2 regions of the Streptomyces sp. CWNU-52B genome follow, and region 2 is predicted to be linked to the other one. Evidence: riboswitches for the same ligand, from Rfam matches in the RefSeq annotation. Region 2 holds a riboswitch; the other holds the start of a gene.
The links. Region 2 has a riboswitch for glycine ahead of gcvP (aminomethyl-transferring glycine dehydrogenase). Riboswitches for the same ligand answer to the same signal wherever they lie in the genome.

Region 1: it holds a riboswitch for glycine, as region 2 does, so the genes downstream of both, gcvT (glycine cleavage system aminomethyltransferase GcvT) here and gcvP (aminomethyl-transferring glycine dehydrogenase) in region 2, are expected to answer to the same signal.

What each region holds. Positions count from the first base shown of each region.
Region 1 covers NZ_JBLFJV010000027.1:22,080-28,282, forward strand. The annotation lists gene gcvH (glycine cleavage system protein GcvH) at 1-238, opposite strand, end outside; gene gcvT (glycine cleavage system aminomethyltransferase GcvT) at 879-2,006, opposite strand; glycine riboswitch at 2,178-2,298, opposite strand; gene ACLVWQ_RS24735 (AAA family ATPase) at 2,532-3,200, shown strand; gene ACLVWQ_RS24740 (enhanced serine sensitivity protein SseB) at 3,293-4,114, shown strand; gene ACLVWQ_RS24745 (enhanced serine sensitivity protein SseB C-terminal domain-containing protein) at 4,424-5,215, shown strand; gene ACLVWQ_RS24750 (ABC transporter permease) at 5,577-6,203, shown strand, end outside.
Region 2 covers NZ_JBLFJV010000013.1:8,379-14,581, forward strand. The annotation lists gene ACLVWQ_RS14990 (MerR family transcriptional regulator) at 1-514, shown strand, start outside; gene ACLVWQ_RS14995 (DNA polymerase IV) at 595-2,031, shown strand; gene ACLVWQ_RS15000 (PRC-barrel domain-containing protein) at 2,384-2,758, opposite strand; glycine riboswitch at 2,863-2,958, shown strand; gene gcvP (aminomethyl-transferring glycine dehydrogenase) at 3,145-6,030, shown strand; gene ACLVWQ_RS15010 (DUF5999 family protein) at 6,193-6,203, opposite strand, start outside.

The sequences.
Region 1 (6,203 bases), on a different contig from region 2:
TCTCGGTGATCTCACCGGTGACGGGTGAGTACAGGTCGCTCACCGACTTCGTCGACTCCAGCTCGCCGCAGGTCTCGCCCGCGGTCACGGTGGCACCGACCTCCGGGAGCTGGACGTACACCACGTCGCCGAGCGCGTTGGCCGCGTGCTCCGTGATGCCGACCGTCGAGACGCCGTCCTCGGCGCCCGACAGCCACTCGTGCTCCTTGCTGTAGCGCAGCTGCTGGGGGTTGCTCATGGCCTGAATTCTCCTTCACGAGGGGGAGTGCTGATGCAACGGGAGGGGGAGTGAGCTGGGCGGATGTGCCCGGGGTCACTTCTGCCGCGCACGGAACGGAGTCGCCTCCGCCGCTCACGGCCCGATACCGCTTCCGATACCGACCGGTGCTCCGACCGGCGCCGACCGGAGGGTACCGGCCGAAGCTTCCCGGCTGACGCCGACCGACCGACGCCTTCCGACCGACGCCTTCCGGCTGACGCCGTCCGATGTCTTCGGCCGGAGCCGTGACCGACGTCTCCGGCCGACACCCTCCGGCCGGGCGTCCGCCGGAGAGCGTCGGCCGGTGTCCACCGGCCGGAGTCGGGTGACCGATCCCGGCCGGCCGACTCCGGCCGACCGGCGTCGTCCAGCTGACGTTTTCCGGCCGGCGCCCGGTCGAAGGGTGTCGGTCGGTGGTCGTCGGCCGGGGCGGCTGACGGATTCCGGCCGAGTGGTGTCTTCCGGTTGATGCCTGACGACCGATCTCGATCGACCCGTGCATTCTGGCCGACCGTCCAACCGTCCGCCCGCCCGACGGCCGCCGGCCGGCGTCGGGCGGCCCAGGCGTCCGGCCCGAGCCCGGTCCGCCGGAGCGGCGTCCGGGGCTCGTGGGCCAGCGTCAGGCCGGGCGCCGGTAGAACGGGAGGGCCACGACCTCGTACGGCTCGTGGCTGCCCCGGATGTCCACGCCCACACCGGAGGTGCCCGGCGCGGCGTGCGCGGCGTCGACGTACGCCATCGCGATCGGCTTGCCGAGCGTCGGCGAGGGCGCGCCGGAGGTGACCTCGCCGACGACCGCGCCGTCGGCCACGACGGGGTACCCCGCGCGCGGCACCCGGCGGCCCTCGGCGACCAGGCCGACCAGCACGCGCGGCGGCTGCGACTCGGCGCGGGCGGCGGCCGCGGACAGCGCCTCGCGGCCCACGAAGTCGCCCTCCTTCTCGAACTTCACGACCCGGCCGAGCCCCGCGTCGAACGGCGTGAGCGCGGTGCTCAGCTCATGCCCGTACAGCGGCATGCCCGCCTCCAGGCGCAGCGTGTCCCGGCAGGAGAGCCCGCAGGGGATGAGCCCGGCCGCGGCCCCCGCGTCGGTCAGCGCCTGCCACAGCTTCTCCGCGTCGGCCGGGGCCACGAACAGCTCGAAGCCGTCCTCGCCGGTGTAGCCGGTGCGCGCGATCAGGGCCGGGACACCGGCGACCGTGCCGGGCAGGCCCGCGTAGTACTTCAGGCCGGCCAGGTCGGCGTCGGTGAGGGACTGCAGGATGCCGGAAGACTCCGGGCCCTGCACGGCGAGCAGCGCGTACGCGTCCCGGTCGTCGCGCACCTCGGCGTCGAAGCCCTCGGCGCGCTCCACGAGGGCGTCCAGGACCACCTGGGCGTTGGAGGCGTTCGCCACGATCAGGTACTCGGTGTCGGCGAGCCGGTAGACGATCAGGTCGTCGAGGATGCCGCCGTCGGCCCGGCAGATCATGGTGTAGCGGGCGCGGCCGGTCTTCACCCCGCCGATGTTGCCGACCAGCGCGTGGTCGAGGAGCGCGGCGGCCTGCGGCCCGCTCACGGTGATCTCGCCCATGTGGGAGAGGTCGAAGAGACCGGCGCGGCCGCGCACGGCGAGGTGTTCGTCGCGCTCGGACCCGTACCGCAGGGGCATGTCCCAGCCGGCGAAGTCGGTCATCGTCGCGCCCAGCGAACGGTGCAGGGCATCGAGCGCGGTGCGGCGCGGTTCAACGGTGGCGTTGCTGCTCACGGTAGGGCTCCCAAGGCATGACGGCGAGGTCGTTCCTCCCCATCTGTCATCGGAACCTGAGAGGTTCGCCGTGACCACGGCCGGTTACGGCGGACGTGGTGGTCACTGACTTGCACCTTGGGTGGAGCCGGCGCCCTGACTGCCAGGGGACGGCCCGCTTTTCAGATGTGCCTCGCCCGCGCGGTAACGGGGCCTGAGAGATTCAAGGGAGGGACTTGCTCCTTCGGCGCCCGGGTACTCGTACTCGTACACCTACGTGTACATGTCCCCGGAACTCTCCCGCGCGGATTCAAGCGGCCGGTATGCAGTTGGCGGGCACATCATTGCACGCTCCGGCCTCACCGGGGGGCCGCGTGGTGTCCGCACGGTGTCCGGACAGGGGGCAGGGGTGTGGCAGGGGCGTCGACGGTGATCTGTGACGGGGCTGTGGCAGGACAAGAACAGAAACAGGGGGACCAGCGCATTACCTTCTCTTTACACTCGACGGGGGATGGGTCTGCCGACCCCAAGGGGAGGACGATCAGGGTGAACAGGACCACGGCGTACGCGACCACCACGGGCATCGCGCTGCCGAAGCAGCCACCCGCCCCGGCCAGGGAGACGTGCGGTCCGCTTCCGGTGCCCGTCGTCCGCGATCTGCGGTCGCGCGCGGGGCACAGTCCGCACGGTCTGCGCTTCGGACCGGCCGACGTGGTGGTCGTCACGGGCCTGCCGGGCAGCGGGAAGTCGACCCTGATGCGCCGTGCGGTGACCGGCCGGCGCGTCGACTCCCAGGACACCCGCGACCGCTGGGACGGCCGCCTCGCCCGCTTCCTGCCGTACGCGGTCTACCGGCCCCTGGTCCGCGCCGCGCACTACGCGGGCCTGCGCCGGGCCCTGCGCTCCGGTGAGGGCGTCGTCGTGCACGACTGCGGTACGCAGGCCTGGGTGCGCAGTTGGCTCGCCCGGGACGCGCGGCGCCGCGGCGGCACCCTGCATCTGCTGCTGCTCGACGTCGACCCGGGCACGGCCCTGGACGGCCAGCGCGAGCGCGGCCGGGGGGTCTCGCGGTACGCGTTCGCGCGGCACCGCGGCGCGGTGGCCCGGCTGCTGAGGTCCGTGGAGAAGGGCGACCTCCCGGAGGGCTGCGGTTCCGCGGTGCTCGTCGACCGGGCTGCCGCGGACGTCCTGCGGCGCATCGACTTCGGCGGCTGAGCCGGGCCCGGTGCGGTGGACAGGTGCGGCGGACGGGGACGCGGGCGCGTAGCCTCGTCAACCGCACACGGCGGTTCGAGCAGGCGGTAGAGATGGACTTCCCAGCACAGGACATTCCGGCGCAGGACTTCGCGGCGCGGGACTTTCCGGCACAGGCGTACCCCCACCCGCACGCCGGCTGGCCCGGCAACGAGTTGGAGGAGGTGCTCGCCGCCTCCCTGGGGCTCCCGCCGTCGGCCTCGACGGGCGCCCGGATCGTGGAGAGCGTGGCGCGCGGCTTCCTCTGGGTGCCGCTGCCCGAGGGGGGCGGCCCGCACAGCGGTCCGCTGGACCTGCCCACGATCGAGCTGGGCGGCCAGGCGTACGTGCCGGTCTTCACCTCCGAGCAGCAGTTCCGCCAGGTCGTCGGCGACCACATGGCGTACACCGTGGCGCCCGCCGTCGAGTTCGCGCGCGGTCTGCCGCCCCAGATGGGCATCGCGCTGAACCCGGACGGCACCGTCGGGATGCCGCTGCCCCCGCCCGCCGTCGCCGAGCTGTGCCGGGCCGGCCGGACCGAGCTGGACGGGCCCGCGAGCGGCGGCCGGGTCCGGCTCTTCCAGCCCGACTGGCAGGCGGACCCGCTGGACTTCCTGGCCGCGGCCTCGGAGGAGTTCGCCGCGACCGGCCTGGTGCTGAGCGCCCGGCGCTGTCTGGCGAGCATCGAGGGCGGTGACTCGGTGATGTTCGTCGGGATCGAGGTGACCCACTGGGACGAGGGCGTGCGCGCGCCGCTGCTGGACGCCCTGGGCCGGGCGCTGGGCCGGGCCCCGGCGGCCCACCCGGTGAGCCTCGTCTTCCTCGACGTGGCCCAGGACCCGGTGACGGACTGGCTCCGGTCCCAGGTCCGCCCCTTCTACACGCGCGCCCACTGAATCCCGGGCCGGCCGCTCGCCGCCGCCCCGCCGGAACCCGCCCTGCGGGACCGCGTCCCGCTGGAACGCGTCCGGAAGGGGCGCGGGGAACGGCGCGCCCAGCCGTGCACAACCCGCAGACGACCCGTCACGCAGCGTCCCGACCACCCAACACGGAACCAAGCGGAGCGCAACCGTGCTGTCGGGAACGCCGCTTAAGCTGGTTTCATGGCTCGGTCGGGGTGGTGCGATGTTCAAGCGAACGCACGCCCCGCCGAATGGGACCCGTATGACCCGTAAGTCAGGGATGTCGCGAAGGGGCGGTAGAAGGTGAGCGCGTCGGGCACGGCCGCGGCCGGGCAGGTCGAGCACATGCTGCGCCAAGTGACGCCCGGGCGTTACGACGCCTACGAGGCGCTGTTGCGCGCGCTGGCGGCTCCGTCGTCCGGCCAGGTCTGGATGCTGCTCTGGCACGGCCAGTCGGGGTCACCCGACGCCCAGTACGGGAACATGGAGGTCGACGGCTTCGGCTACGCCCCCTGTGTGACCTCGGCCCAGGAGCTCTCGGCCAGCGGCTGGAACCGTTCGTACGAGGTGGTCGACGGGCTCGACGTCGCCCGCACCCTCTACCCCGACCACTACGGCGTGTGGCTGAATCCGCATGCGCCGGGCGGCGGGGTCGGCATCCCCTGGCTCGATCTGCGCCGTATCGCCACGGGCCTGGAGCGGCAGCCCGCGGGCCCGCTGCGGCTGTCCGAACCTGGCATCGAGATTCCGCAGTTCTACGCCCTGCTCACCCAGAACGCGCACCGGACCACCGCCGTCCGCTCGCTGCGCCGCGCCTGGGTGCAGCCCGCGCTCGGGGCGCCGTATCTCGCCATCGGGCTCGACGTGTACGACACCAGTCCGCCCGCGGTGGACTCGGTGCGCGCGATGATGCAGCAGTCCATCGGTGCGGTGCCGGACGGACTGCCGGTGTCGACCGTCGCGATGTCGGACGAGTACGACCCGGTGGCCCTGTGGCTGCGCGCCAACGCCCGGCCGTTCTACGACCGGGAGGCGCACGCGGCACCCGTCCAGGCGCCCGCGGCGGGCGGTTACGGGTTCCCCGGCGCGTACTGACCGACCGAGTACTGAGATGATCCGGGTGGACCGAGTCCACTCAGTGGCATCTCGGCCCTCACCTCTGCACCGTCGCCGGGGTGGAATGTCCCGATCTACGCGGGTAAATGGGCTGCGAGGCCCCTTTCGCCCCGAGCGTCCCGTGTCCGACCCCCGTTACCCGGCGTTCGGATAACGGAACCCTCCTGACAGCATCACGGTTACGCATCCATTCACTGTCAAGTCTGGCTACAGATCACCGAGGCGTTGAAGACTCCCCGTCCAGGGGGTTTGAAACCTCTGTGTGTACGACGGACTGATCACGCCGCTACAGCGGCAAGCGTGGGCCGGCTACCGCCGGTTGAGAGGGGTCCCTGCCACGATGACGGCACCATTGCACGAGCCGACGGCCGAAGCCGCACCGAGCGCGGCTGAGGAGGCGGCGCTCGTTGCCGGATCCGCCGAGGCGAAGGCGGTACAAGGGCGTTCCCTCGGCCGCATCGCCTGGGAGCGCCTGAAGCGGGACAAGCTGGCCCTCACGGGCGGCATCGTCGTCCTCGTGCTGATCGCGATCGCCCTGCTCGCTCCAGTGATCACGAACCTGGTCGGGCAGGACCCCGAGACGCATCACGAGGACCTGATCGACCCGCTCTTCTCGACTCCCACCGGGTCCCTCGGCGGCATCAGCGGGGACCACCTCCTCGGAGTCGAGCCCGTCAGCGGCCGCGACATCTTCGCCCGGATCGTCTACGGCGCCCGGATCTCCCTGCTGGTCGGCTTCCTGTCGGCGCTGGTCGCCGTGGTGCTCGGCACGATCCTGGGCGTACTCGCCGGCTTCTTCGGCGGCTGGGTCGACGCGGCCATCAGCCGGGTCATGGACGGCCTGCTGGCCTTCCCGCAGCTGCTCTTCATCATCGCGCTGGTCTCGGTCATGCCGAACGAGATGCTGGGCCTGACGGGCACCGGCGTACGCCTGCTCGTCATGATCCTGGTGATCGGATTCTTCGGC
Region 2 (6,203 bases):
GGGGGACGGCGAGGTGGCGTCCGACGAGATCGGGTATCGCGGTCCCACGGCGTGTGCGGCCGCGGGGATCACCTATCGGCAGTTGGACTACTGGGCCCGGACCGGACTGGTCGAGCCGAGCGTGCGGCCCGCCCACGGGTCGGGGACGCAGCGGCTCTACAGCTTCCGTGACGTGGTCGTCCTGAAGATCGTCAAGCGGTTCCTCGACACGGGGGTCTCGCTGCAGAACATCCGCACCACGGTCCAGCACCTCACAGAGCGTGGATTCCGCGATCTGGAGCGGATGACGCTGATGAGCGACGGAGCCACCGTCTACGAGTGCTCCTCGCCCGACGAGGTCCACGCCCTGCTCCAGGGCGGCCAGGGCATCTTCGGCATCGCCGTGGGCGTGGTCTGGCGGGACGTGGAGAGAGCGCTCTCGCAGCTGCACGGGGAGCGGGTCGACACGGGCGAGACCCTGGTCCGACCCAACCCCGCGGACGAGCTGGCGAGGCGCCGCAACCGGGCCGTCTGAGCCTGGCGCACGCGGCGCCGCACCGGCCGTCCGAGCCGGCCGCCCTGGCATTGTCAGTGGCGTAGGGCAGCATCGGACCTGTGAGAACCGCGCCCACGATCCTGCATCTCGACATGGATGCCTTCTTCGCCTCGGCGGAGCAGGCGTCCAAGCCGAGCCTGCGCGGGAAAGCGGTCATCGTGGGCGGCCTGGGACCGCGGGGCGTGGTCTCCACCTGTTCGTACGAGGCACGGGTCTTCGGGGTGCATTCGGCGATGCCGATGGCCCAGGCCCGCCGCCTCGCGCCGAACGCGGCCTACCTCGTACCGCGCTTCGGGCTCTACCGGGAGATCAGCGAGCAGGTGATGGGGCTCCTGAGGGAGCTGTCGCCGCTGGTGGAGCCGCTGAGCCTGGACGAGGCGTTCGTGGACCTGGAGGCCGGGCGGACCGCCTGGGACGAGACGTCGGCGCGGCTGACCGCGGGGAAGTTGCGCGCGGACATCCGGGCCGTCACGGGGCTGACCGGATCCGTGGGGCTCGCGGCCTCCAAGATGCTCGCGAAGATCGCCTCCGAGCAGGCCAAGCCCGACGGGCTCGTACTGATAGAGCCGGGCACCGAGCGGGAGCTGCTGGCTCCCATGCCGGTGCGGATCCTGCCGGGTGTGGGGCCCGCCACGGGGGACCATCTGCGGCGGGGCGGGATCAGCACGGTCGGGGAGATCGCGGAGGCCGGCGAGGACGAGCTCGTACGGCTTCTGGGCAAGGCCCATGGAGTCGCGCTGTACGCCATGGCGCTGGCCCGCGACGAGCGGCCCGTGGTGGCCGAGCGGGACACCAAGTCGGTGTCCGTCGAGGACACGTACGACGTGGACATCCATGAGCGGGTGCGGGTGCGGATGGAGGTGCAGCGGCTGGCCGACCGGTGTGTCCAGCGGTTGCGGGGCGCGCATCTGTCGGGGCGGACCATCGTGCTGAAGGTGCGGCGGTACGACTTCTCCACGCTGACGCGTTCCGAGACGCTTCGGGGGCCCACGGACGACCCCGCGGTGGTGCGGGAGGCGGCTGCGCGGCTGCTGGAGTCCGTGGACACCACGGGGGGTGTGCGGCTGCTGGGGGTGGGGGTTTCGGGGCTGGCCGACTACACGCAGGAGGATCTCTTCGCGCAGGCGCGGGTTGGTGCGGCGGGGGAGGTGGAGTTGGAGCAGGCCGGTGCCGGTGCCGGTGTTGGTAGCGGCGTCGGTGCTGGTACCGGTGTCGGTGGGCAGGGGGTGGTTGAGGGCGTGGTGGCTGAGGAGCCGGTGGCGGAGCCCGTGGTGGAGCGGCAGTGGCGGGCGGGGCATGACGTTCGGCACAGCGAGTTCGGGCACGGGTGGGTGCAGGGGAGTGGGCTGGGGCGGGTGACTGTGCGGTTCGAGACGCCTGACTCGGGGCCGGGGCGGGTGAAGACGTTTCGGGTTGATGATCCTGCGTTGGAGGGGGCGGAGCCGTTGCCGTTGGTGTCGCCCGTGCGGGGGCCTGCGGCGCTTGGGGAGGAGTAGAGGGGTGGGGCTCGGTCTGGGTGGGGGTGTGGGGGCTGGGGTGTGGTTGTGCGTGCGGGTGCGTTGTGGCTGGTCGCGCAGTTCCCCGCGCCCCTAAAAGATTGCGCCGTTCCCCGCGCCCCTAAAGGCTTGCGCCGTTCCCCGCGCTCCTGAAGGACTGCGCCGTTGCCTGCGACCCCTGAAGGACTGCGCCGTTGCCTGCGACCCCTGAAGGACTGCGCCGTTGCCTGCGACCCCTGAAGGATTGAGCCGTTTCCCGCGGCCCCAGAGGACTGTGCCGTCCCCGCGGCCCTGCGGGATTGCGTCGTTCGCCGTCCTCCCGATGCGGCTGTGGCGGGGGCTGTCTTCCTGGTCAGGGAGGGTTTTCCTGGCCTGCCAGGTGGCCGAAGTCTCGGTCTGGGAACGGTGGGGGGCGGGAGGTGTCCAGGCCGTAGTGGTGGTAGAGCTGGAGTTCCTGTTCGGGGGAGAGGTGGCGGCCCACGCCGAAGTCCGGGGCGTCCTTGATCAGGGACCGTTCGAACGGGATGCGCAGCGATCCGCCGACCAGTTCGCTGGGGTCCAGGGGGACGAAGGCGTCCCGGCTGAACAGGCCGGTGCGGATGGCCGCCCACTCCGGTACGCCGGTCGCGTCGTCGAGATAGACCTCGTCGACGGTGCCGATCCTCGTGCCGTTGCGATCGAACGCCTTGCGGCCTATCAGGTTGCGCGGATCGATGTCGGTCTGCACGGGCCCTCCAGCTGCTCGCAACTCATCCGTAAGCACTACGAAAGAGCACTTTGAGGAGGGCGGCCACTCGAGGGAACCCCGCTGGTAGGCTGGGCAACGGCTGCTGACCCCGTGCGGGAGAGTCCTCCAGGCTTCATCGGAGGCGCCGAAGGAGCAAATCCTCCCCGGAATCTCTCAGGCACACGTACCGCACGGACGAGGTCACTCTGGAAAGCAGAGCGGTGTTCGAGCTTTTTGACGGCTTCCGCTCTCACCGACGGTGAAAGCCGGAGCGCCTTCACGGCGAGCCGGTGAAGCTCTCAGGTCGAGATGACAGAGGGGGAGGCCGTTCGGGCACCCACATCGTGGTGCCCCTCGAAGGTCGTCAGACCAGGAGGCCTCCCGCAATGACCACCCAACGCACTCCGCTCTCCGAGCTCGAACAGGGAATCCCGTTCGAGCAGCGCCACATCGGGCCCGACTCCGAGGCCCGCGCCAAGATGCTCGCGCAGGTGGGGTACGGCTCGCTGGACGAGCTGACGGCCACCGCCGTGCCGGATGTGATCAAGAACGCCGAGGCGCTGGCACTGCCGGACGCGCGCACCGAGGCCGAGGTGCTGGCCGAACTGCGCTCCCTCGCGGACCGCAACCAGGTGCTGGACTCCATGATCGGGCTCGGCTACTACGGGACGTTCACCCCGCCCGTCATCCTGCGCAACGTGATGGAGAGCCCGGCCTGGTACACCGCGTACACGCCCTACCAGCCGGAGATCTCGCAGGGGCGGCTCGAGGCCCTGCTGAACTTCCAGACCATGGTGGCCGACCTGACCGGTCTGCCGACCTCCGGTGCCTCGCTGCTCGACGAGAGCACCGCGGCCGCCGAGGCGATGGCGCTGTCGCGGCGCATGGGGAAGAACAAGAAGGGCCTCTTCCTCATCGACGCGGACACCATGCCGCAGACCGTCGCCGTGATCCGGACCCGTGCCGAACCCACCGGTGTCGAGGTCGTCGTCGCCGACCTGAGCGACGGCGTCCCCGCCGAGCTCGCCGAGCGCGAGATCAACGGCGTCCTCCTCCAGTACCCCGGCGCCTCCGGTGCCGTACGGGACCTCGCGCCCGTCGTCGAGCAGGCGCACGAGCTGGGCGCGATCGTCACCGTCGCCGCCGATCTGCTCGCCCTGACGCTGCTCACCTCGCCCGGTGAGCTGGGCGCCGACATCGCCGTCGGTACGACCCAGCGCTTCGGCGTGCCGATGGGCTTCGGCGGACCGCACGCCGGATACATGGCCGTACGGGAGAAGTTCGCGCGCAGCCTGCCCGGACGGCTCGTCGGCGTCTCGGTCGACGCCGACGGCAACAAGGCGTACCGGCTCGCCCTGCAGACGCGTGAGCAGCACATCCGCCGGGAGAAGGCGACCAGCAACATCTGTACGGCCCAGGTGCTGCTCGCCGTGATGGCCGGGATGTACGCCGTCTACCACGGACCCCAGGGGCTCAGGTCCATCGCACGGCGCACCCATCGCTACGCCACGATCCTCGCCGCGGGGCTGCGGGCGGGCGGTGTCGAGGTCGTCCACGAGGCGTACTTCGACACCCTCACCGTGCGGGTGCCGGGCCGGGCCGCCGAGACGCTGGAGGCCGCCCGCCGGGGCGGGGTCAACCTCCACCTTGTGGACGCGGACCACCTGTCCCTCTCCTGCGACGAGACGACCACCCGGGCCCAGCTGGGCGCCGTCTGGTCGGCGTTCGGGGTCGACGGCGACGTGGCCGCGCTGGACACCACGGCGCAGGACACGCTGCCGGACCCGCTGCTGCGCACCGACGAGTACCTCACGCACCCGGTCTTCCACCAGTACCGCTCGGAGACCGCGATGCTGCGCTACCTGCGCCGCCTCGCGGACCGCGACTACGCGCTCGACCGGGGCATGATCCCGCTCGGCTCGTGCACCATGAAGCTCAACGCGACCACCGAGATGGAGCCGGTCACCTGGCCGGAGTTCGGACAGCTGCACCCCTTCGCGCCCGCGGAACAGGCGCAGGGCTACCTTACGCTCATCCGTGAGCTGGAGGAGCGGCTCGCCGAGGTCACGGGCTACGACAACGTCTCGCTCCAGCCCAACGCCGGCTCGCAGGGCGAGCTGGCCGGCCTGCTGGCCGTCCGCGGCTACCACCGGGCGAACGGCGACGAGCAGCGCACCGTCTGCCTCATCCCGTCCTCCGCGCACGGCACGAACGCGGCCAGCGCCGTGATGGCCGGCATGAAGGTCGTCGTCGTGAAGACCGCCGAGGACGGCGAGATCGACGTCGAGGACCTGCGTGCCAAGATCGAGCGGCACCGCGACGAACTGTCCGTACTGATGATCACGTACCCCTCGACGCACGGGGTGTTCGAGGAGCACGTCGCCGGCATCTGCGCGCAGGTGCACGAGGCGGGCGGCCAGGTCTACGTGGACGGCGCCAACCTCAACGCGCTCGTCGGGCTTGCCAAGCCCGGACATTTCGGCGGCGACGTCTCGCACCTCAACCTGCACAAGACGTTCTGCATCCCGCACGGCGGCGGTGGCCCCGGCGTCGGCCCGGTCGGCGTGCGCGCCCACCTGGCGCCCTACCTGCCCAACCACCCGCTGCAGCCCGCAGCGGGCCCCGAGACGGGCGTGGGGCCGGTCTCAGCGGCTCCCTGGGGCTCCGCGGGCATCCTGCCGATCTCCTGGGCGTACGTCCGTCTCATGGGCGGTGAGGGGCTCAAGCGGGCCACGCAGGTCGCCGTCCTCAGCGCCAACTACGTGGCCAAGCGTCTCGAACCGCACTACCCGGTCCTCTACACGGGTCCCGGCGGCCTGGTGGCGCACGAGTGCATCATCGATCTGCGGCCGCTGACCAAGGCGACCGGCGTGAGTGTCGACGACGTCGCCAAGCGGCTCATCGACTACGGGTTCCACGCGCCGACCATGTCGTTCCCGGTGGCAGGCACGCTGATGATCGAGCCCACCGAGAGCGAGGACCTCACCGAACTCGACCGGTTCTGCGAGGCGATGATCGCCATCCGCGCGGAGATCGAGAAGGTCGGCTCGGGCGCGTGGGCGGCGGACGACAACCCGCTGCGCAACGCCCCGCACACGGCGGCCGCGCTCGGCGGCGCGTGGGAGCACGCGTACAGCCGCGAGGAGGCCGTCTTCCCTGCGGGGGTCTCGGCGGCCGACAAGTACTGGCCGCCGGTGCGGCGCATCGACCAGGCGTACGGCGACCGGAACCTGGTCTGTTCCTGCCCGCCGCTGGACGCCTACGAGGATTAGGCGCCGCGAGGAGCGGACGCGTACGAGGAGTGGACGCCCACGGAGAGTAGTCGCTCCCGGACACGCGTCGGGGCCGGTTCGGGAGTGTTTCCCGGGCCGGCCCCTCTTGATCCTCTTGCCCCCCGGACGGCCTGCTCAGCCGCCCGCGACGCCCCGTCGTGCTCAGGCGGCGG